2 regions of the Buttiauxella noackiae genome follow, and region 1 is predicted to be linked to the other one. Evidence: predicted binding sites of a transcription regulator. Region 1 holds the regulator's gene; the other holds the start of a gene.
The links. The regulator LexA, encoded in region 1, represses DNA repair genes until DNA is damaged. The targets are predictions, from matches to a motif close to TNCTGTATGTACATACAGNA.
Positions count from the first base shown of each region.

Region 1 (10,994 bases):
GGTTAATTTTTACAGTTGCCGCTTGCATGTTTATTCCTTGCCAAAAATAGTTATTTATTCTCATCAATCCTCTAAATCATTCGAGTCACAACAAGGCGGCCAGCGAGCTCATCCCGATGAGCTTACTAAAGTAAGTGATTCGGGTGAGTGAGTGCAGCCAACGCAGGTGTGGCTTGAAGGATGACGAGGATTTAGTCTTCATCGTATTGAGGGCCAGCATAGTTATCGAAACGCGAGAACTGGCCATTAAACGTCAGGCGCACGGTGCCGATTGGGCCGTTACGCTGCTTACCGAGAATGATTTGCGCGATGCCTTTCTCGTCACTGTTGTCGTTATAAACTTCGTCACGATAGATGAACATAATCAAGTCAGCATCCTGCTCGATGGAGCCTGATTCACGTAAGTCGGAGTTTACCGGGCGTTTATCCGCACGTTGTTCCAGGGAACGGTTAAGCTGCGAGAGCGCAACGACTGGCACCTGCAACTCTTTTGCCAGCGCTTTGAGCGAGCGCGAAATCTCGGCAATCTCAAGTGTACGGTTGTCGGAAAGCGACGGTACACGCATCAATTGCAGATAGTCGATCATGATCAGGCTCAGGCCGCCATGTTCGCGGTAGATACGACGCGCGCGTGAACGCACTTCCGTTGGCGTCAGGCCGGACGAGTCATCAATGTACATATTGCGTTTTTCAAGCAAGATGCCCATGGTGCTGGAAATTCGCGCCCAGTCTTCATCATCAAGCTGGCCGGTACGGATTTTGGTTTGGTCAACACGCGACAGTGACGCCAGCATACGCATCATGATCTGCTCGCCGGGCATCTCGAGGCTGAAAATGAGAACCGGTTTTTCCTGCAACATCGCGGCGTTTTCGCACAAGTTCATCGCAAAGGTGGTTTTACCCATCGACGGACGCGCCGCCACGATGATCAGATCCGATTTTTGCAGTCCAGCCGTTTTCTTGTTCAAATCCTGGTAGCCGGTATCAACGCCGGTTACGCCATCGTGTGGAGTCTGGTAGAGCGTTTCGATACGCGAGACTGTCGCTTCAAGGATTTGGTCGATACTTTTCGGACCTTCGTCTTTATTCGCGCGGCTCTCAGCAATCTGGAAGACACGGGACTCGGCAAGATCGAGCAAATCTTCACTGGTTCGCCCTTGAGGGTCGTAGCCAGCATCCGCGATTTCATTCGCGACGGAAATCATTTCACGTACTACGGCACGTTCGCGCACGATATCAGCGTAAGCGCTGATGTTCGCCGCACTTGGCGTATTTTTTGATAATTCGGCCAGATAGGCGAAACCACCGACACTTTCCAGGTTGCCCTGAAGTTCCAGAGATTCAGAAAGCGTGATCAGATCGATTGGTTTGCTCATTTCGAGCAAACGCTGCATTTCGGTGAAGATCATGCGGTGTGGACGGCTGAAAAAATCGTTAGCCACGACGCGCTCGGAAACGTTATCCCAGCGTTCGTTGTCCAGCATTAAACCGCCCAACACCGACTGCTCCGCTTCCAGAGAATGTGGCGGCATTTTCAGCCCTTCCATCTGACGATCGCGGTGTTCGTTCGGTTTGTTGAAGGGTTTATTTCCTGCCATAGTGAGGGAGTTACCAAAATCAGATAAGAGAGACGAGAGTTTACTCTATCTCCCTCCGAGGAAACAGAAGGAGTTCTCATGGCAACACGCATTGAATTTAGTCAACATGGCGGTCCTGAAGTCTTAAAAGTTGTCGAATTTAACCCTGCCACACCTGCAGAACATGAAGTCCAAGTTGAGAACAAAGCGATTGGTATCAACTACATCGACACCTATATTCGCAGTGGTTTATACCCACCTCCAATGCTGCCAAGCGGCCTCGGCACTGAAGCTGCGGGCGTAGTCAGTAAAATTGGAAGCGCGGTAACACATATTAAAGTTGGCGATCGTGTGGTCTACGCACAGTCCGGACTCGGCGCTTACAGCAGTGTGCATAACGTACCGGCAGATAAAGTTGCAAAACTCCCGGATGCTATCTCTTTCGAACAAGCTGCTGCTTCCTTCCTTAAAGGGCTGACGGTCTATTATTTGCTGCGTAAAACCTACGATATCAAACCTAATGAAGTGTTTCTGTTCCATGCAGCCGCCGGTGGCGTTGGGCTAATTGCCTGCCAGTGGGCCAAAGCGCTGGGCGCAAAACTGATTGGTACGGTGGGATCGGCACAAAAGGCAGATAGCGCCAAAAAGGCAGGGGCCTGGCAGACCATTAATTACCGCGAAGAGAACCTCGTCGAGCGTGTAAAAGAGATTACAGGCGGCAAAAAAGTGGCCGTAGTTTATGACTCGGTTGGGAAAGATACCTGGGAGTCATCGCTGGATTGTCTTCAGCGCCAGGGGTTGATGGTGAGTTTTGGCAACTCCTCCGGCCCGGTAACGGGTGTGAATCTGGGCATTTTGAACCAGAAAGGCTCACTGTATGTTACTCGTCCGTCACTCAATGGTTACGTGACCACGCGTGAAGAGCTTGAGGAAGCCTGCAACGAGCTGTTCTCGTTGATTGCCAGCGGCGTGATAAAAGTGGATGTGGCTGAAAACCAGAAGTTTGCCTTGAGCGATGCCGCTCTGGCTCATACAACACTGGAGAGCCGCAGCACGCAAGGCTCTAGTTTACTGATTCCATAAAAGAATTTGGGCCTCCCGAGGGAAGCCCATTCTTTTTTGTTCGCTCTGTATGTAGGGTACAGCGCGATGAATTCGTTTTTTCGTAGCCCAGTAATATTGTCAGATTTGGTAAATAATTGATATGCCGTAACCCGCAAACTTAGCCGAAAAGATACGAGGTTGTGATCAACTCCGCAATACCTTAGCAATTTACACGGTTATTGCGGCAAAAATTAGCGCTTATCCGCGACTAATGACAAAGCATGTTCAACGATAGAAATCCCCGCACCGGCTTTATGCGCATTTTCACTCAGATAACGACGCCACTGGCGCGCACCAGGAATCCCCTGGAACAGACCTAACATATGGCGAGTAACATGGCCTAAATAAGTACCGTTTGCCAGTTCACGCTCAATGTACGGATACATAGCACGCACCGCCGCAACGGTATCAACTTCCGGCGTATCAAGGCCAAAAATCTCCCGATCAACTGCCGTCAGTAAACCTGGATTCTGGTAGGCCTCGCGCCCAACCATCACGCCATCCATATGTTCCAGATGCGTTTTCGCCTCTTCCAGCGTTTTAATACCGCCGTTAATTGCCATTGTGAGATGTGGGAAATCACGTTTGAGTTGGTAAACACGTGGGTAATCCAGCGGCGGAATCTCACGGTTTTCTTTCGGGCTTAAACCGGAAAGCCAGGCTTTACGGGCATGGATGATAAACATCTCGCATTCACCCTTCCCGGCTACCGTGCCAATAAAATCGCAAAGAAATTCGTAGCTATCCTGGTCATCAATGCCGATACGGGTTTTGACGGTAACCGGAATAGAAACCACATCACGCATCGCTTTAATACAATCGGCAACGCGTTGCGCATCAGCCATCAGACAAGCGCCAAACATGCCGTTTTGTACGCGGTCAGATGGGCAGCCAACATTCAGGTTAATTTCGTCGTATCCACGCTCTTGCGCCAGTTTCGCGCAAATAGCCAGTGCAGCCGGATCGCTACCCCCTAATTGCAGCGCGATAGGGTGCTCGTCTTCGCTGTACGCCAGATAGTCTCCTTTGCCATGAATAATCGCACCGGTTGTCACCATTTCGGTGTACAGCAGTGTCTGACTTGATAACTGACGCAAAAAATAACGGCAGTGGCGGTCGGTCCAGTCAAGCATCGGTGCAATAGAGAAACGATGTGGCTGGAAAGGAGTCTGGTTAGTTTGTGAGGACATAGGCGCTGGCATTTACGGGCTACGGTTAAAAAAGGGTCGCTACTATAGCATAAAGCAGCGTCGGGACACCCGCTCGTCCCGACGGCTAAATTTATCAGAAGGTCACGCTAAGCTGCGCTCCGGCACCCCACGTCTGGTCTTCGCCGTACAATCCCATTAAATCAACATGAACACGATTAAATGGCGCAAAACCAACGCCGCCGGTAAAGACGTTGCTGTCGTTTGATTTGACGTCGGCACGATAACCCGCACGCACGGCAAGCCAGGACAGCGGAGTAATTTCCGCCCCCACGCCTACGTACTGCGAGTTTTCTTCGCTTTTGAAACCTTTGGTTTCGGTGAGATCGCCATCGGCGCTAAGGGTGATGAGATCGTTATGCCAGGCCACACCCGCCGTCACTAATGGACGAATCTGGTATGTGTCTTTGTAGTTCGTTGTCTCACCGGTTCTGCCATTGGTGATCAGAATATCTTTGGTATCAATGTCACGCGAAATCAGGTTCTGGCCGCTCAGACCGACCGTCCAATTTTCGCCGAGATCGGCCGCCAGGCCCGCATCCACGTTAAAACCGGTATCATCATTGCGGTAGCGACTATTGTTCCAGTCATCGCTGTTGTAGGAATAAATCGAAGTGGTGTAGTTATACAACCAGGTTTTTTGCAGCTTAGGCGTAACACCTACGGAAACCGGCACTCCGCCAAGATCAAATTGCTTCGCCATCGCCACGCCGTAATCAGAGACGATTGCCGCACGGCCAGAAGCGGTAGAGTTCAGATTGCTGGTAATAACATCGGAGCCATTAACAGCTGCGTCCAGTGCAACGCTCCGGGCCACAGCCCTGGAGTCTGCGATACTATTGAGATAATCAATATCTTGCTGATCAATTGAAGAGTTGACGTGTGCACGCGCATAAGCCTTCGCGACAAAAGCCACCGACAGCACATCGTTTGGGATACTTACGGCGATGCTGGCACCTGCTTTTGCATTCGCCGTTTTGCCTTTCAGGTCTTCAAGCTCACCCGCCAAATCACCCGCAGCCCCCTGAAGCTGATTGAGCGAACCATTTGGGTTAAAAAGGATATCCTGCAGGGTAAGATCGTCTATAACATCTTTGTATTGATTGACCTTATCGCTAATATCATCAATCTGATCCTGCAGATTATCTTTATCGGTAATTTGTGCACTCACAGACGGCAGAATCACCGTCACAGTATCGTCCTGCTTAGCCTTAGCCAGCAGTGCGGGGTTCGTAAGCACCCCACTTCCGTAGCTCGCGGAAGCGACACCCGTTCCACCCATTGCATCACTTCGAGCTTCAGACCAGGTGCCCGCCGCAGAAGCGTGATTTGCCATAAATAAAGATGCGGCGCTAAACGCCGCCAAAGTTTTCAATTTTTTCATTCACCACACGTCCGTCTGTTAATCAGATGTAATTACTGCCCCTGCCAGTTATGACTGAACAGAGGCGGACTATTGCTGTGAATAAAAGGCTGAAAAGTGGGCTGTTTCGCCCATCGGAATCCCGTTTCTATCCTTCAGGATTATGAGTTCAAAATTTCCATGCAAACTTATTTATAGTTTACCGTTCGGTTTTCGTGAAGGCTGACCGTCATGTGGACCGAAAAATTGCGGGGGGTGATCAATCCAGCGATCCTGACGCTGTGCGGCATAGCTTGCGTTTAGTGGGTAATAAATTCGGTTCTCAGCTTTGTTTGCCTCCCCCACAATCAGCAGCCGGACTTCATGCTCGGTGTTGTTGATAAAGGTATGGCATATGCCTGTTCCTGCCGGGAAACCAACGCTATCGCCAGGCTCAAGTGGGTAAAGGTGCCCGTTAATCCACACCTGTGGATGCCCTTCGAGCACATAAGCAAACTCTTCTTCGCTGCTTTCGGCATGAGGATAAGATGTGCGACGACCAGGTAGCAGGCGCTCATGATGAATTCCCAGACGATTAAGACCCAGCTTGCGGGCCAGCGGTGCGCCAATAGAAAACCGTTCTGCACTGTCTGGATAAGTCGAATCATCGTCACCTTCTATTTCCTTCCAGTGGCGAATGCAATCAGGTTTATTCATAACAAACTCCGGGATAGTCATCTCAAAAGGTTGTGGCTAAGCGCACCACTCGGCGTTTTTTGTGCGTTGTGATAAAGTGTAGGGCTAATCTACGGGGGAATACTGATGGACATCACGACTTCACAAAACGTGTTAGCGCAGGCTGAAAAACTATGCGAGCTGCGTAATGTGCGCCTGACACCACAACGTCTTGAAGTATTGCGTTTGCTGACTCAGCAAGCTGGTGCTATCAGTGCTTATGATTTGCTGGATTTACTGCGTGCCAGCGAACCGCAAGCTAAACCTCCGACAGTGTATCGTGCACTCGATTTTCTGCTCGAACAAGGTTTTATACACCGTGTAGAGTCCACCAACAGCTATGTGTTGTGCAATCTTATCGATCAGCCAATTCACTCATCTGCAATGTTTATTTGTGACCGATGTGGTGCGGTGAAGGAACGTAGTGCGGAAGGTGTGGAAGATATCATGCACCAACTGGCTGCCCAACTAGGATTTGCTTTGCATCATAATGTTATTGAGGCACATGGTTTATGCAGCGCGTGTGCAGAAGTAGAAGCTTGTAGCCATCCTGATGCTTGCGGGCATGATCACTCAATTCAATCGAAGAAAAAGTCGCGCTAAACAGCGTTGATTTGAAAGGAAGGGAAAGGAACGGTACCTCCATGTACCTGGGCGGGTAGCCTATGAGATTTCACACATCTGAGAGTTGCTGATTACCAGCGGTACTTGTTATGTGTTTCCCACTCACCGACTTCTTTCTCTGCCTGATCCTTCTGGTATCCATAGCGTTCCTGGATTTTACCGACTAGCTGATCGCGTTTGCCTTCGATGACAGTCATATCATCATCAGTCAGCTTGCCCCATTTCTCTTTTACTGTGCCTTTGAACTGTTTCCAGTTACCGCCGATTTCGTCTTTATTCATATTAATATCCTCATCGTATCGGTTAAGAACTGCTAAATAATTACCAACGTCCATTGTGTTGCCGTTCGACTAACACCCACTATCTGCTGGACGTGATAATAATTGTAGCCAAGGATATGGCAGTATGGATAAAACTAAGAATCTTTAACCACATGGCTTAAATTTGTACATTGGTAAACCAACTATTTTGCCGCCAGTGGCGACGCCAAATCCACCCCAAAGACAAGCCTCGTAGTGCCAGAAACACCGCGATGGATAGCCACAAGCCGTGATTGCCTAAATATGGAACCGTGAAGAGCGTTAGCCCGAAACCCAGAGCGGCAACCGCCATGCTATTTCGCATCTCAGCGCCTCTTGTCGCGCCAATAAACATCCCATCCAGCAAGTAGCACCAGACACCGACTACGGGTAACACAATCTGCCAGTGGAGATAGCGATCGGCCTGGAGCTGTAATTGGGGAATGGACGTCAGAAGAGAAACAATTTGCTCACCAAACAGGGCATACACAAGGGCAAACATCAGCGCGACCAAACCCGCCTGGCGACAAGCCGCACCCCAGACCTCGAGTAATTGACCGCGATTTTTTGCACCATAGGCTTGCCCGGAATGGGCTTCGACGGCATAGGCAAAACCATCAAGCGCATAAGCGGTAAACGTCAGAAGCGTCATCAACACCGCATTGACGGCTACGATTTCGCTGCCCAGGCGCGCACCGAATATAGTCACTGAGGCGAAACAAACCTGTAGCAGCAGCGAGCGCAACATGATGTCCCGATTGAGCGCCAGCAAGCGGCGAACATTGCCACGCCACGAGTTTTTGAGCATCTCAAAGCTGATACCCCGTAACCCCATCACCTTTTTCACCATCAGCAATCCGATGATAAATGTCGCGTATTCAGCAGTGACAGTCGCAAGCGCCGCCCCCTGAACATCCATATGCAACCCCATCACCAGCCACACATCCAGTACGATATTCAGGACATTGCCGACAACCAGCAAGATAACCGGAGCTCGCGCGTACTGAACACCTAACAACCATCCCAGTAAAACGAGGTTTGCAAGCGAGGCTGGCGCACTCAGCCAGCGGATTTCAAGAAAGCGTTGCGCTTGTACGAGCACATCCTGATTGCCGCCGACAATTTGTAAAGCGAGTGAAATGAGGGGATCACGCAGTAAGACAATTGCCACCCCAGCCCCTAGTGCCAGTAATAATGGCTGCACTAGTGCACGAGCTAACGCTGAGGGATTATTGGCTCCAAAAGCCTGCGCAGTTAACCCTGTGGTACTCATTCGCAAAAACAGCAGCAACATAAACAGGAAGCTGGTTGCTGTCGCACCAATGGCAACACCGCCCAGATAAACAGGGCTATCCAGATGACCAATAACAGCCGTATCGACAAGGCCAAGCAGCGGGACGGTAATGTTGGAGAAAATCATGGGTAAAGCGAGGCGCCAGAGCGCACGATCCGCCGTGGAGAATAATTGCATGACCTCTCCTGAAGGAGATCAAAGAGAATTAAGACGGTGATGCGCACTCTAAATGCGCATCACCTGAAGAGATTTTACAGCCAGTCGCCGTTGCGAATAACCCCAACAGCCAGCCCTTCAATAGAGAAGTTATGCTCACGCAGGTCAACTACAATCGGTTCAAACTCACTGTTTTCTGGCAGCAAATGAACGGTATTGCCCTGTTGTTTTAGACGTTTAACGGTAACTTCATCGTCGATACGCGCGACAACAACCTGGCCATTACGCACATCCTGTGTTTTATGAACCGCAAGCAGATCGCCATCCATAATGCCGATGTCTTTCATCGACATACCGCTGACGCGCAGCAAAAAGTCAGCATTCGGTTTAAACAGTGATGGGTCGACCTGATAATGGCCTTCGATGTGTTGCTGTGCCAGGAGTGGCTCACCTGCAGCAACACGCCCAACCAGCGGAATACCGGAGACTTCTTCCACCAGCAAACGGATGCCGCGTGAGGCACCAGAAACAATCTCAAGCACACCTTTACGGGCAAGTGCTTTTAAATGCTCTTCAGCGGCGTTCGGAGAACGGAACCCCAGACGTTGAGCAATCTCGGCACGAGTCGGTGGCATGCCGGTCTGGCTGATATGATCCCGAATAAGATCAAACACCTCTTGCTGCCTGGTAGTTAACGCTTTCATTCCGCCCCCTGGGTGTTTATACAGTTATGCTGTGAGTATATACAGTCAAAGGTCAATTTGGAACCATAAATTAAGCAAAAAACCAGGCACTTAACTATTCTGGAAAGATCACCGCAAATGCGACCAAAGCAGCGTGACCCAGGTAATTACCGCGAGGATAATTGCGATTAATACAGCGGCCGAGCCCATATCTTTGGCGCGTCCTGAAAGCTCGTGATAATCAGTGCCAACACGGTCGACAAGGGCCTCAATAGCGCTATTGAGAATCTCAACAATCATGACCAACACGACTGAACCGATAAGTAGAATACGGGTGATAGGATCGACATCTAACCAACATGCGATGGCAATGGCGATAACGGCAGAAACGCCTTCCTGGCGGAACGCTGCTTCATTGATCCAGGCAGCTTTAAGCCCTTTCCAGGAATAGCCTGCGGCTTTGATGATACGGGTAAGTCCAGTGGTACTGCTCGCCATTTTGGGAAACCTTTTCAAATTATTTGCATCAATGCTTGTCAAAATTATAACGCCACAGAAATCTGGGTGAGATTCTGATATTCTTGCGGCGAATTTGCATCATTAACCTGAGGCTTTACATCGTTTATGTCAGGCTGGCCAAGAATCTACTACAAATTACTTAATTTACCATTAGGCGTTCTGGTAAAGAGCAAGTCCATTCCGGCTGATCCACAAGCCGAACTGGGCTTAGATCCCACACGCCCAATAATGTACGTTCTGCCTTATAACTCAAAGGCGGACTTATTAACCCTGCGCGCACAATGCCTCGCGCACAACTTGCCCGACCCTCTCGAACCGTTAGAGATCGACGGTGCGGTATTGCCGCGCTATGTCTTTATCCATGGCGGTCCGCGCGTGTTCACCTATTACACGCCAAAAGAAGAGTCGATCAAGCTGTTCCATGATTATCTCGACTTACACCGCAGCAATCCAAATCTGGATGTGCAGATGGTGCCGGTATCGGTGATGTTTGGCCGCTCTCCGGGCCGCGAAAAAGGCGAAGTTAATCCGCCATTGAAAATGCTTAACGGCATTCAGAAATTTTTCGCAGTCTCGTGGCTTGGGCGCGACAGCTTTGTGCGTTTCTCTGCACCAGTTTCGCTACGCCAGATGGCAACCGATCACGGTACAGACAAAAAAATCGCCCAAAAACTGGCACGCGTGGCGCGTATGCACTTTGCTCGCCAGCGTTTAGCGACTGTTGGCCCGCGTCTGCCGGTACGTCAGGATCTGTTTAATAAGCTTCTGGCCTCAAAAGCTATTGCCCGTGCAGTAGAAGATGAAGCGCGCAGCAAGAAAATCTCCCATGAAAAAGCGCAGCAAAATGCTGTTGCCTTAATGGAAGAGATTGCGGCGAACTTCTCTTATGAAGCCGTTCGTCTAACCGACCGTGTGTTAGGTCTGACGTGGAACCGTTTGTACCAGGGCATTAACGTTCATAACGCTGAGCGTGTGCGCCAACTGGCTCATGACGGCCATGAGATTGTCTATGTGCCCTGCCACCGCAGCCACATGGACTACATGCTTCTGTCTTACGTGCTCTATCACCAGGGGCTTGTTCCTCCGCACATTGCGGCGGGTATCAACCTGAATTTCTGGCCAGCAGGCCCGATCTTCCGCCGCCTGGGCGCGTTCTTTATTCGTCGTACCTTTAAGGGCAGCAAACTCTACTCCACCGTGTTCCGTGAATATCTTGGTGAGCTGTTCAGCCGTGGATATTCCGTTGAATACTTTGTGGAAGGTGGCCGTTCTCGTACCGGCCGTTTGCTTGACCCGAAAACCGGTACGCTGTCGATGACCATTCAGGCCATGCTGCGCGGCGGTACTCGTCCAATTACATTGGTGCCGATTTACATTGGCTACGAGCATGTAATGGAAGTGGGGACTTACGCGAAAGAACTGCGCGGTGCGACCAAAGAAAAAGAGAGCTTCA
Region 1 is NZ_JPRU01000001.1:1,836,634-1,847,627, forward strand. Features, by position in the region: gene alr (alanine racemase) at 1-28, opposite strand, end outside; gene dnaB (replicative DNA helicase) at 192-1,598, opposite strand; gene IX31_RS08300 (quinone oxidoreductase) at 1,677-2,660, shown strand; gene dusA (tRNA dihydrouridine(20/20a) synthase DusA) at 2,873-3,871, opposite strand; gene IX31_RS08310 (conjugal transfer protein TraF) at 3,966-5,273, opposite strand; gene IX31_RS08315 (cupin domain-containing protein) at 5,445-5,948, opposite strand; gene zur (zinc uptake transcriptional repressor Zur) at 6,054-6,569, shown strand; gene IX31_RS08325 (CsbD family protein) at 6,662-6,871, opposite strand; gene dinF (MATE family efflux transporter DinF) at 7,029-8,360, opposite strand; gene lexA (transcriptional repressor LexA) at 8,435-9,043, opposite strand; gene IX31_RS08340 (diacylglycerol kinase) at 9,152-9,520, opposite strand; gene plsB (glycerol-3-phosphate 1-O-acyltransferase PlsB) at 9,647-10,994, shown strand, end outside.

Region 2 (10,994 bases), on a different contig from region 1:
AGCACAGCGATAATGCTATTTAACAGTCGCTTGCGTAGCTCAATCAGATGGCTGATAAGCGGTTGGGTATCTTCTACGGCCATGTTTACTGTTTATCACTCGAAGGTTGAGAAGACGCTGGTATTTTGACTGGTTCTGCCACGGGTTTAATCTGAGGCTGGATCAACTCGTCAGAAACTGCCACAGGTGCAGGAACTGTTTCAGACTCAACGGCAGGAGCCTGATCGGGCGCACTGGCCTGGTGTGCAGCAGTGGCTGGTGTCACGCCGTCGTGCATATCCTCGGCATCTTTTATCAATGGGTTATGAATAGTATGAGCCTCGTCGCTCCCCTTTTCAGGTTCATGAGTATACGAGCGCTTCATTGACTCAGCGGCTTGACGCAGCTCATCCATTGATGCTTTTAGCTCCGGAGTGAGATTATCCATGCTCGCTTTTTCAACCTTCTTAAGGCTGTCTTGCAACTCCTGGATTTTCAGTTCCTGAACCAGTTCATTTTGCACAGTTGCCGCGAGCGAACGCAAAGCGCGAACCCAACCGACAACCGTTTTAACTGCCACAGGCAAACGTTGTGGCCCGAGGACAATCAGGCCAATCACGAATACCAGCAGCAACTCACTGAAACCAATATCGAACACGGTTTACACCTGCTCTTTATCGTTGCTCTTTGCTTCGTCTTTTTTCACTTCGCCAGGCTGCTTATCTGCAAGCGTTTTCGCTGTGAAATCAGCATCCTGAACGGATTTATCTTTCTCTTTATCTTCATCATCGCTCATGGCCTTTTTAAAGCCTTTGATGGATGCGCCCAAATCAGAACCGATAGAACCCAGTTTCTTGGTGCCGAAAAGCAGAACGACGATCACGGCAATGATCAACAATTGCCAAATACTGATACCACCCATAATGTTGCCTCAAATCACAGTGATGAATAGATTACGGCCTGTATTGTACCGCACGTTGTCTGTTAAAAACGATTAAAAACAACTCAGGTTGAGCGCCGCCAGCCGATCAACCAGGTCACAATACCCCCGGCCATCAACCAGGCAGGCATAAATTCCCATTCTGGTTTATTAATCAATAATAAAGTCCCGCTTAACATCAGCGTAGCGCCAATACCAAACAAATAGCGCGATTGCGATTGACGTACCTGATTGCGTTGCAAATCTCGCGTTATTTTATCAACACTGTGCTGTAATTGTTTACCCTGGCGCAAACTGTCGTACATCAATTCTGGCAATTCTGGCATTTTTTCTATCCAGAACGGTGCTTTTTCTTTAAAAGAACGGATAAGTGCAGGAATCCCCACCTGATCTTTGATCCAATCTTCCAGGAAAGGTTTGGCGGTTTTCCATAAATCCAGTTGCGGATAAAGCTGCCTTCCAAGCCCTTCAACGTAAAGTAGCGTCTTTTGCAGTAAAACAAGCTGTGGCTGAACTTCCATATTAAAGCGACGTGCCGTATTGAACAGGTTCAGCAGCACATGGCCAAAGGAAATTTCCGCTAATGGCTTTTCAAAGATAGGCTCGCAAACGGTACGAATGGCAAATTCGAAGTCTTCGACATTGGTGTCTGGCGGTACCCAACCTGAATCCACATGCAGTTCAGCGACTTTACGATAATCGCGATTAAAGAAGGCGATAAAGTTTTCTGCCAGATAGCGCTTATCTTCTTTATTGAGCGAACCCACAATGCCGCAGTCGATACCAATGTATTGCGGGTCTTCTGGATGGTCGTAACTGACAAAGATATTGCCTGGGTGCATATCGGCATGGAAGAAGCTGTCACGGAACACCTGAGTGAAGAAGACCTGCACTCCGCGTTCTGCCAACAGTTTCATATTGGTACCTTGCTGATGCAGCATCGCAATATCAGAAACCGGAATACCGTAAATTCGCTCCATCACCATCATGTCCTGACTGCAATAGTCTGAGAACACTTCCGGCACATACAACATCGAACTGCCTTCAAAATTGCGGCGCAACTGAATGGCGTTTGCCGACTCGCGCAGCAAATTTAGCTCATCAATTAAGGTCTTCTCATATTCGCGTACAACTTCAAGCGGGCGCAAACGGCGGCCATCAGGCAGCAAACGCGGCACCCATCGTGCGAGACGATAGATGAGTTTCATATCCGCTTTGATGATCGGCAGAATATCCGGACGAATAACTTTGATAACCACTTCTCGCCCATTCTCTTTCAGACGAGCGGTATGGACCTGTGCAATGGAAGCTGACGCGAGCGGCTTGATTTCAAAATCGTCAAACCAGGCTTCTACAGGAAGCCCTCCCATCGCTTGTTCGATTTGTTTTTTAGCTAATGCTCCGTCAAACGGTGCAACGCGATCCTGCAACATAGCCAGTTGATCGGCAATTTGCGGCGGGAACAAGTCACGACGTGTAGAAAGCATCTGCCCAAACTTGATCCACACCGGGCCAAGCTCTTGTAAAGCCAGACGTAAACGCTCACCCAGAAGTTTTTCTTTATGGCGGTTTGGCATCCAGAACAGCATACGCCGCCAGATACGTAATGGCAGTGTAATGCGGACACGAGGTATCAGTTCATCCAGACCATAACTAAGAAAAGTGCGGACAATGAAATAGAGGCGACGAATTTCTCCAGGCGTCATTTGTTCTCCAGTTTGTTCAGTCGCGCGATGAGTGCGTCAACATTCCTTTCGACTGCTGCCGTTTCCTCAGCAAACCATGCAACCTCAAGCGATCCCGGTGCCATTTTCCACTCTTCCGTAATGGCTTCTGACAGGTATTGCTGATTACGAGTAAATCCTTTTTTGAATAACTTACCGCCACCACGGATAACCTTGCTGATACCTTCGGCGGCAATATCGCCAATATACGGAGCTAACAGTTCGGCTGGGTCAAATTCGGCAAGATCCGTCAAAGCAACCCAATTCTGGACCACCTGAAGATCGCCTTGTACTTCCAATTCACCGCTGCGAATTAGCGCAGTAAGCTGCTGCCTGTCGCGTAGTTTTGGCAAGGTGCTAAGCCCTGTGATCACCAGGCAATCGGCTTCGCCTTCCCACTGGGCTAAGACATCAATTTGCTGTTCGCTAAAGACCAAAACGATAGGCGATGAAAACTCTTTGAGTTCAAGACGCAACACCTTACCCACTAAGCGCTGACGTGCCGCTTTCAGTCCCCGATCGCGCCAGAGAAAAGTATTAAGGATATTTTCAATTCCGGCAGTCATTAGCGGCGTAAAAGGCATCACGAACTCCCTGTCAGAATTTATAGCCACGGTGCAGAGCAACTACGCCAGCGGTCAGGTTGAAATAGGTGGTATTTTCAAAGCCAGTATCTTCCATCATCGCTTTCAATGTTTCTTGATCAGGATGCATGCGAATAGACTCAGCCAGGTAGCGGTAGCTTTCTGCATCCTGCGCAACAATTTCACCGATACGCGGTAAAATGTGGAAGGAGTATGCATCGTAAGCTTTGCTCAGTGGTTCGATAATTGGTTTGGAGAATTCCAGCACCAGCAGGCGGCCACCTGGTTTTAACACGCGGTACATCGAACGCAGTGCTTTCTCTTTGTCTGTCACATTACGCAGGCCGAAAGAGATAGTGATGCAATCAAAAAAGTTATCCGGGAATGGCAAAGCTTCAGCGTTAGCCTGAACATAGTTCACGTTGCCAACCACACCGATGTTGCGTAGTTTTTCACGGCCCATTTTCAGCATGGAATCGTTGATATCCGCAAGAACCACTTCGCCTGTTTCGCCAACCAGACGGGAAAACTTCGCGGTCAAATCGCCAGTCCCGCCGGCCAAATCCAGTACACGCTGACCACGGCGAACACCACTGCAATCAATGGTAAAACGCTTCCAGATACGATGGATGCCGAATGACATCAGGTCATTCATCACGTCGTATTTTGCCGCTACAGAATGGAACACATGAGCGACCATATCGGCCTTTTGTTCCTTCGCTACAGTGCGGAAGCCAAAGTGTGTTGTTTCCTGGGATTCTTCAACCATCTCGATGCCTGCTTATCCAAAAAATGTTTGTGAAGTGTAACAGAATGAGGCCTAAAGCCCTATGCTTCAAGCCGCGAGCTTAGGCAGCGCTTAACGCTCACCTACGATGCGTCGATCTTCTAAACTGTTTTCTGCGTTGTTTTCTTCGTCGTTTTCATACTCATGGCGCTCGGTGTTATCGCCGTCTTCAAGTCTGGCCTGCTCGACTAAATCTGGATTAATCTCACGTTTAACCTCAACACCAAGGCCACGAAATGCATCGGCCTGGAGCAGAATATTTCCGCGTCCGGTAGCGAGTTTTTTCATAGCCTGCCGGTAGTTATCCTGCGCTTTATCCAGGCTTTGACCAATTGCCGACATATCATCAACAAAGAGGCGCATTTTGTCATACAGGCGGCTGGCGCGTTCGGCAATTTGTTGCGCATTCCGGCTTTGGTGCTCGTAACGCCACAAATTGGCAACTGTTCGTAGCGCCACCAGCAAAGTGGTCGGGCTAACCAGCATGATGTTATTTTTGAGGGCTTCGCTGATCAGTTCCGGCTGGCGATCGATAGCCAGTAAAAATGCAGGCTCTACAGGAATAAACATCAGCACATAATCCAGTGAACGTAGCCCAGGCAACTGTTGGTAATCTTTACGGCCAAGCATGCGGATATGGTTACGTACCGCAGCAATGTGTTCGTTGAGTGCGCTTTCACGAGTTAATTCGTCGTCACCATTGTAGTAACGCTCATAGGCCACCAGCGTCATCTTGGCGTCGATCACCACGTCTTTACCTTGCGGCAAACGCACGATCACATCAGGCTGCATGCGGCTATTATTTTCTAGCTGAATATTCACCTGGGTTTCGTATTCATAACCTTCGCGTAAACCGGATGCCTCCAGAACACGCGTTAATACAACTTCACCCCAGTTGCCCTGCGTTTTATTGTCCCCTTTCAGCGCTTTAGTAAGGTTCAGCGCCTCTTGCGCCATTTGAGCATTAAGCTGCTGAAGGTTACGAATTTCGTGGGTTAGCGTGTGGCGCTCGCGAGCTTCCTGCCCAAAACTTTCCTGAACCTGGCGGCGAAAGCCATCCAGTTGTTCACGCAAAGGGGAAAGTAAGCCGTTCAGACTCTGGCGGTTTTGTTCTTCAACTTTGCGGCCACTTTGCTCAAAAATACGGTTGGCGAGGTTTTCAAACTGTTCGCTCAGGCGCTGTTCACTATTGAGCATCTGACGATGTTTATCATCGGCATTAAGGCGGGTTTGTTCCAGAAGCGTGGAGAGTTCGCGGATATCTGCTTCCTGGGCACTGTTAATTTCAAGCTGAGTACGCAATTCACGGTTGAGTTGCTCGCACTCATCCTTCCAGTGCTGATTTTGCTGTAACTCCTGCCGGGCGGCAGTCAATTCGCCGTAGATTTCTCGTTGTTCTTCATGCAGTGCGGATTGCCGCTGTGCTGCCCGCAAACTTGCCAGCAGCCAGCCAGTCAGAACACCAACCAGCGCAATACCGAGCCCGAATAAAATAGAAATATCCACAGTCACTCCCACAAGCCATGCCAGACACCAGCAAAATAAAATTGTGCTGTATAAATGTCCAGATGAAAAGGAGTTTACTGCGAGGCATTACGCAAAGCATAAAAATAAGCCGGCTTGCGCCGGCTTTAGCGGAATTAGATTAGGCGACGAGCTGCTTCTACAACGATTTTCACTGCGTGGCTTTCGGTTTTCTTCATCGTTTCAGCGTTAGGAATTTCTTGCTGAGTACGGTTCACAATCACGCCTGCAACCATACCCGCACGCAACCCCTGACTTGCACACATGGTCAGAAGTGTCGCGGATTCCATTTCGTAGTTCATCACGCCCATCTGCTGCCACTCTTCCATGGAGCCTTTGTAGCGGTTAACTACGCGTCCTGAGAAGGTGTCGTAACGCTCCTGGCCTGGGTAGAAGGTATCGGAAGATGCGGTCACACCAATGTGTGTGGTCGCGCCGATAGATTTCGCGGCTTCAACCAGTGCGGTAGTACAGGCGAAGTCAGCAACGGCTGGATATTCCATTGGTGCAAAGTGCAAGCTGGCACCATCAAGGCGCACAGAAGCCGTTGTCACCAGAACATCACCAACATTGATATGTGGCTGGATGGCACCGGTCGTCCCGATACGCAGGAAAGTACGAATCCCCAGCTGTGCCAGCTCTTCAACCGCGATAGAGGTTGATGGACCACCGATACCGGTGGAACAGACGATAACTGGCTTGCCATCTAACTCAGCACGCCAGGTAGTAAATTCACGGTGGGCAGCCAATTTGACCGGCTTGTCCATCAGCACAGCGATTTTTTCAACTCGCTCTGGATCGCCCGGGACGATGGCAAGTGTTGCCCCTTGCAGATCGCTTTTAGTGAGGCCGAGGTGAAAAACATCAGACTTGGACATAACAGACTCCTGCGTTGAATAGGTTGGCTTACATTGCTATGGGGGTACTGTACAGAACCCCCGCAAAGAATTTCGTGACGCATTTCACTTTGAATCAAACAAGTTACATTATTTTCAACTGCAATAGTGATGAAAATCACATTTAAAGGGGTGGCGTTCATCGTTCTGATATTGAGATGAGAGCAACCAAACAATCCACCAGCAACTCGAAGAATAACGGGGAAAAGCTATAGTTATCGCAATGCGCTATTTCTGGTAAGGAGAATGCCAATGAAAGAAGAACATATAGATAAATCACCGGGCGGGCATTTTGCGCCAGCGGCCTCCCCTCTTGCTTCAACCGCATTGCATACCCCAGATGATGCTATTCATGCAGGGGAAACCTCAATTCCTACGCAGGGCGAAAACATGCCTGCTTATCACGCCAGGCCAAAAGATGCTGCTGGCCCCTTACCCATCGTGATTGTAGTGCAGGAAATTTTCGGCGTGCATGAGCATATTCGCGATGTCTGCCGTCGCCTGGCGCTGGAAGGATACCTGGCAATCGCGCCAGAGCTCTATTTCCGCCAGGGTGATCCTAATGATTATGCCGATATCCCTACCTTGTTCAGCGAGCTGGTTTCAAAAGTGCCCGATGCACAGGTGCTAGCGGATCTGGATCACGTCGCCAATTGGGCGGCAAGAAACGGTGGTGATGCACATCGTTTGATGATGACGGGGTTTTGTTGGGGTGGCCGAATAACCTGGCTGTATGCCGCACATAATCCGCAGTTGAAATCGGCCGTGGCCTGGTATGGCAAATTAGTGGGCGAAAAGACATTAAATTCTCCGCATCACCCTGTAGACATTGCAGTCAATTTGAATGCGCCAGTGCTTGGGCTTTATGGCGGGCAGGATACGGGCATTGCGCAGGATACTGTGGAAACCATGCGCCATGCGTTGCGTGCTGCTAATGCCAACGCAGAAATCATCGTTTACCCGGAAGCTGGACATGCTTTTAATGCCGACTACCGCCCGAGCTATCATGCAGATTCAGCCAAAGATGGATGGCAACGGATGTTAGCGTGGTTTGAGCGCTATGGTGCAAGCAAGTAACCCTTTTAACTCAAAGCCCGTCAGGCTCACATTATTGCGACAATTTTTTAGTGCCTGGCGGGCTTTTACATCAACTTTTTTGCAGTTGCCCGCCCACAATTTGACCCCTCTCACAATTCATCTCCAGCACTTGTTAATCAATTTCGTTAATGCAAATTATTCGTTGCACCCACGGAAACTATTTCGCTGTTTTAAGCAGCACATCTTCTGAATACTCGTCTACAGACAATGTAATTATTCACCTGGTGAACTGGAGATTTTAAGATGACTCATGCTTTTGAAGCTCAACCTTTTGCTCTGCCCTTTGATCGAAAAACAACCGCGCTGGTGATGATTGATATGCAGCGTGATTTCGTGGAAGCCGGTGGTTTTGGCGAAGCGTTAGGTAATGATGTTTCACTGGTTCGCAGTGCGATTGAACCGTGTAAACACGTACTGGAAGTGGCGCGAAACAAAGATCTGTTGGTTATCCACACTCGTGAAGGCCATCGCCCGGATTTGACCGATTGCCCACCAGCCAAACTCACTCGCGGCGGTAAGACTTTTATCGGCGAACCAGGCCCAATGGGCCGCACATTGGTACGTGGCGAAGCCGGGCACGACATCATTCCTGAACTGTATCCCGTTGCCGGTGAGCCAATCATCGACAAACCGGGTAAAGGTGCGTTCTACCAGACTGATTTGCACCTGATTCTGCAAAACAACGGCATCAAAACGCTGATTGTGTGCGGCGTAACGACCGAAGTTTGCGTGAACACCACGGTGCGTGAAGCGAACGATCGCGGCTACGAGTGCATCATTCCAGAAGACTGCGTAGGTTCTTACTTCCCTGAATTCCAAAAATACGCGCTGGAGATGATCAAAGCCCAGGGCGCGATCTTTGGCTGGGTCAGCAACGCCGATGCCATCATCAAAGGTCTGAAAGGCTAAGCAACATGGCTATCGTCACGCATGCAGCCGTATCCATTGGGTATCTCGCTGCCACACGGTTACCGAAGAATGCGCATGTTCATAGCTGTTTTGCGCACGCTTTAAACCTTATCGCTGACGATGGCTATCTTTTCACGCTTTTAGATGCAGAATTTTACCAGAACTTACCCGATGCCGTGTGTGTGGATTTACCCCACAACTGGGACTGGCGACAACAGGCAAACCAGGGTGAAGCCGTTCAACTGACAGCGGAACACATTCAGTCGCTGCATTGGCAGGTGAAGTTAAGTGAAGCGGTAGTCTGGCAACCCAGGCTTAGCGGCAAGTCGTTAAGCCTGAACGCGCTGCCAGAGGCTTTGCAGCACTACGAAACGCTGGCCTCGCAATTGCTGCTCTACTGCCTGGAACACCGGGTGGAAAGCGATCTGTTTTGGGCCTCCGCTCCGGTGAGCCAAGACGAAAGTAGGCTGCGACTGATACCACAGGAACAACCTGAGTCGCTCGAAAACCAGGTCGTGAAGCTTATCGGCTATGGCAAAGGTTTAACGCCGGATGGCGATGACTATCTGTTGGGTTATCTGGCAGCCCTTAGTCCCTGGAAACTCACGCCAGAACTACAGACGCACCAGAAGCGGATGCAATCGCTGATAGCGCAGCACCTGACGCGAACCACGGACATCAGCCGTCACTATCTCAGCCGGGCTTTGGAAGGTCATTTTTCACAGCCCGTTTGCGCGTTGCAGGAACAACTCACCTCACAGGCGCAGACTATGGCGGTTGTCCACGCTGCCGAACAGGTTATGCAGTTTGGCGCCTCATCAGGCGTGGATTGTCTCGCCGGAATGCTGCACGGGTTGCGTAACTTAAAAGCCACGCTCTGACATTACAAAATCCCCCCCTGTAGAGCCACAGAAACTCTGCACGGGATCGCTTTGCCCGAATTTCACGATTGGGCAGTAAGAAACAGGCATAAACCGATGAAAGTAGATTATAAAGTTTTCAAAAATCTCTATCAGGATTCCGTCTCCCTGATGCAGATTTCAGCCCAAATCAGCAAGTTACCCGGCATTCAGCAGGCATCCGTCGTAATGGGCACCGCCACCAACCTCGAACAACTGCATGACGTCGGGCTTGGGGACAACATCAGCGCCGGGCCGAACGACCTGATCATTGCAGTGATGGGCGAAGAAGACGCCTGCCAGGAAGCGCTGGCTCTGGCCCATGAACGCCTGAACAGCAAACCTGCACAAGACAATAACGACGGTGTACGCACGCCAGATTTGGTCAGCATGGAGATGGCGCTGGAAAAAGAGCCGCAGGCGAATCTGGCGCTGATTTCCGTTCCAGGCGATTACGCCGCCGCCGAAGCCATGAAAGCGCTGAACCTCGGCATGAACGTGATGATGTTCAGCGATAACGTCAGCGTCGCGCAGGAAAAAGCGATTAAAGTCCACGCCCGCGAACGCAACCTGATTGTGATGGGTCCGGACTGTGGCACCGCCATTGTTAACGGTATTCCACTCGGCTTTGCCAACGTCGTGAATCGTGGTGCGATTGGTGTTGTCGGCGCATCCGGCACTGGTGTGCAGGAAGTCACCTGCCGTATCGACCAGCTTGGCGCGGGTATTTCCCAGGCACTCGGTACCGGCGGCCACGATTTAAGCGAGGAAATCGGCGGCATTTCTATGTTGTTCGGCCTGCAAGCACTGGCAGAAGATGAAGCGACAAAAGTGATCGTGTTAATCTCCAAGCCACCTTCAAAAGCCGTAGCTGAACGTATTCTGGAACAGGCTCAGGCGGCAGGTAAACCGGTAGTTGTTAACTTCCTCGGAGCCAACCCAGAAGATATTACCCGCCCTAACGTTACCGCTGCGTGCACCCTCGCCAGCGCAGCCGACCTTGCCTTCGCGCTGCTGAATAAAACGCCCCTGGCTCAGCACGCCTTGCAGCCAGATGCCGTACAAATCGCCGCACTGGAAAAAGCCTGCCTTCCATTGCCTGCGACTCGCCAGTTGATTCGCGGTGTATTTGCTGGCGGCACCTTCTGTTACGAAGCGCAACTTCTTTGCCAACAGCACGGCTTTACAGCTTCGTCCAACACACCTGTTTCTGGCAACAGCAAACTGGCCTACATCTGGAAGAGCGCGGGACATACGCTGATCGACATGGGTGACGACGATTTTACCCGTGGCAAACCGCACCCGATGATCGATCCAACGCTGCGTAACCAGCGTCTGCTTGCAGAACTCAACGATCCGCAAACCGCCGTTGTACTGTTTGACCTGGTGCTGGGCTATGGCGCAGCCGAAGAACCCGCCGCCGAATTGCTGGAGTTGCTGGCAAAAATCGACAAAGCCCACGCTCCGCTGCTGATCGCTCATGTTTGTGGCACCCAGGCAGACCCGCAACAGCGCAGTCGCCAGATTGATGCCCTGCGCGCGGCTGGCGTCATCGTTGCCGATTGCAACGCACAGGCCGCCACCTGGGCGAGTATCGCTGCACAGATTCAGGTTAAGAAAAACGGAGTATCCGCATGAACACCTTATTTAATCA
Region 2 is NZ_JPRU01000008.1:14,904-25,897, forward strand. Features, by position in the region: gene tatC (Sec-independent protein translocase subunit TatC) at 1-83, opposite strand, end outside; gene tatB (Sec-independent protein translocase protein TatB) at 86-637, opposite strand; gene tatA (Sec-independent protein translocase subunit TatA) at 641-901, opposite strand; gene ubiB (ubiquinone biosynthesis regulatory protein kinase UbiB) at 985-2,625, opposite strand; gene ubiJ (ubiquinone biosynthesis protein UbiJ) at 2,622-3,227, opposite strand; gene ubiE (bifunctional demethylmenaquinone methyltransferase/2-methoxy-6-polyprenyl-1,4-benzoquinol methylase UbiE) at 3,241-3,996, opposite strand; gene rmuC (DNA recombination protein RmuC) at 4,087-5,520, opposite strand; gene udp (uridine phosphorylase) at 5,655-6,416, opposite strand; gene IX31_RS21215 (dienelactone hydrolase family protein) at 6,687-7,511, shown strand; gene IX31_RS21220 (cysteine hydrolase family protein) at 7,776-8,441, shown strand; gene IX31_RS21225 (oxamate carbamoyltransferase subunit AllH family protein) at 8,447-9,322, shown strand; gene fdrA (acyl-CoA synthetase FdrA) at 9,419-10,978, shown strand; gene IX31_RS21235 (YlbE family protein) at 10,975-10,994, shown strand, end outside.
Region 2: the regulator LexA is predicted to act here: its motif matches at 5,565-5,584, upstream of rmuC (DNA recombination protein RmuC).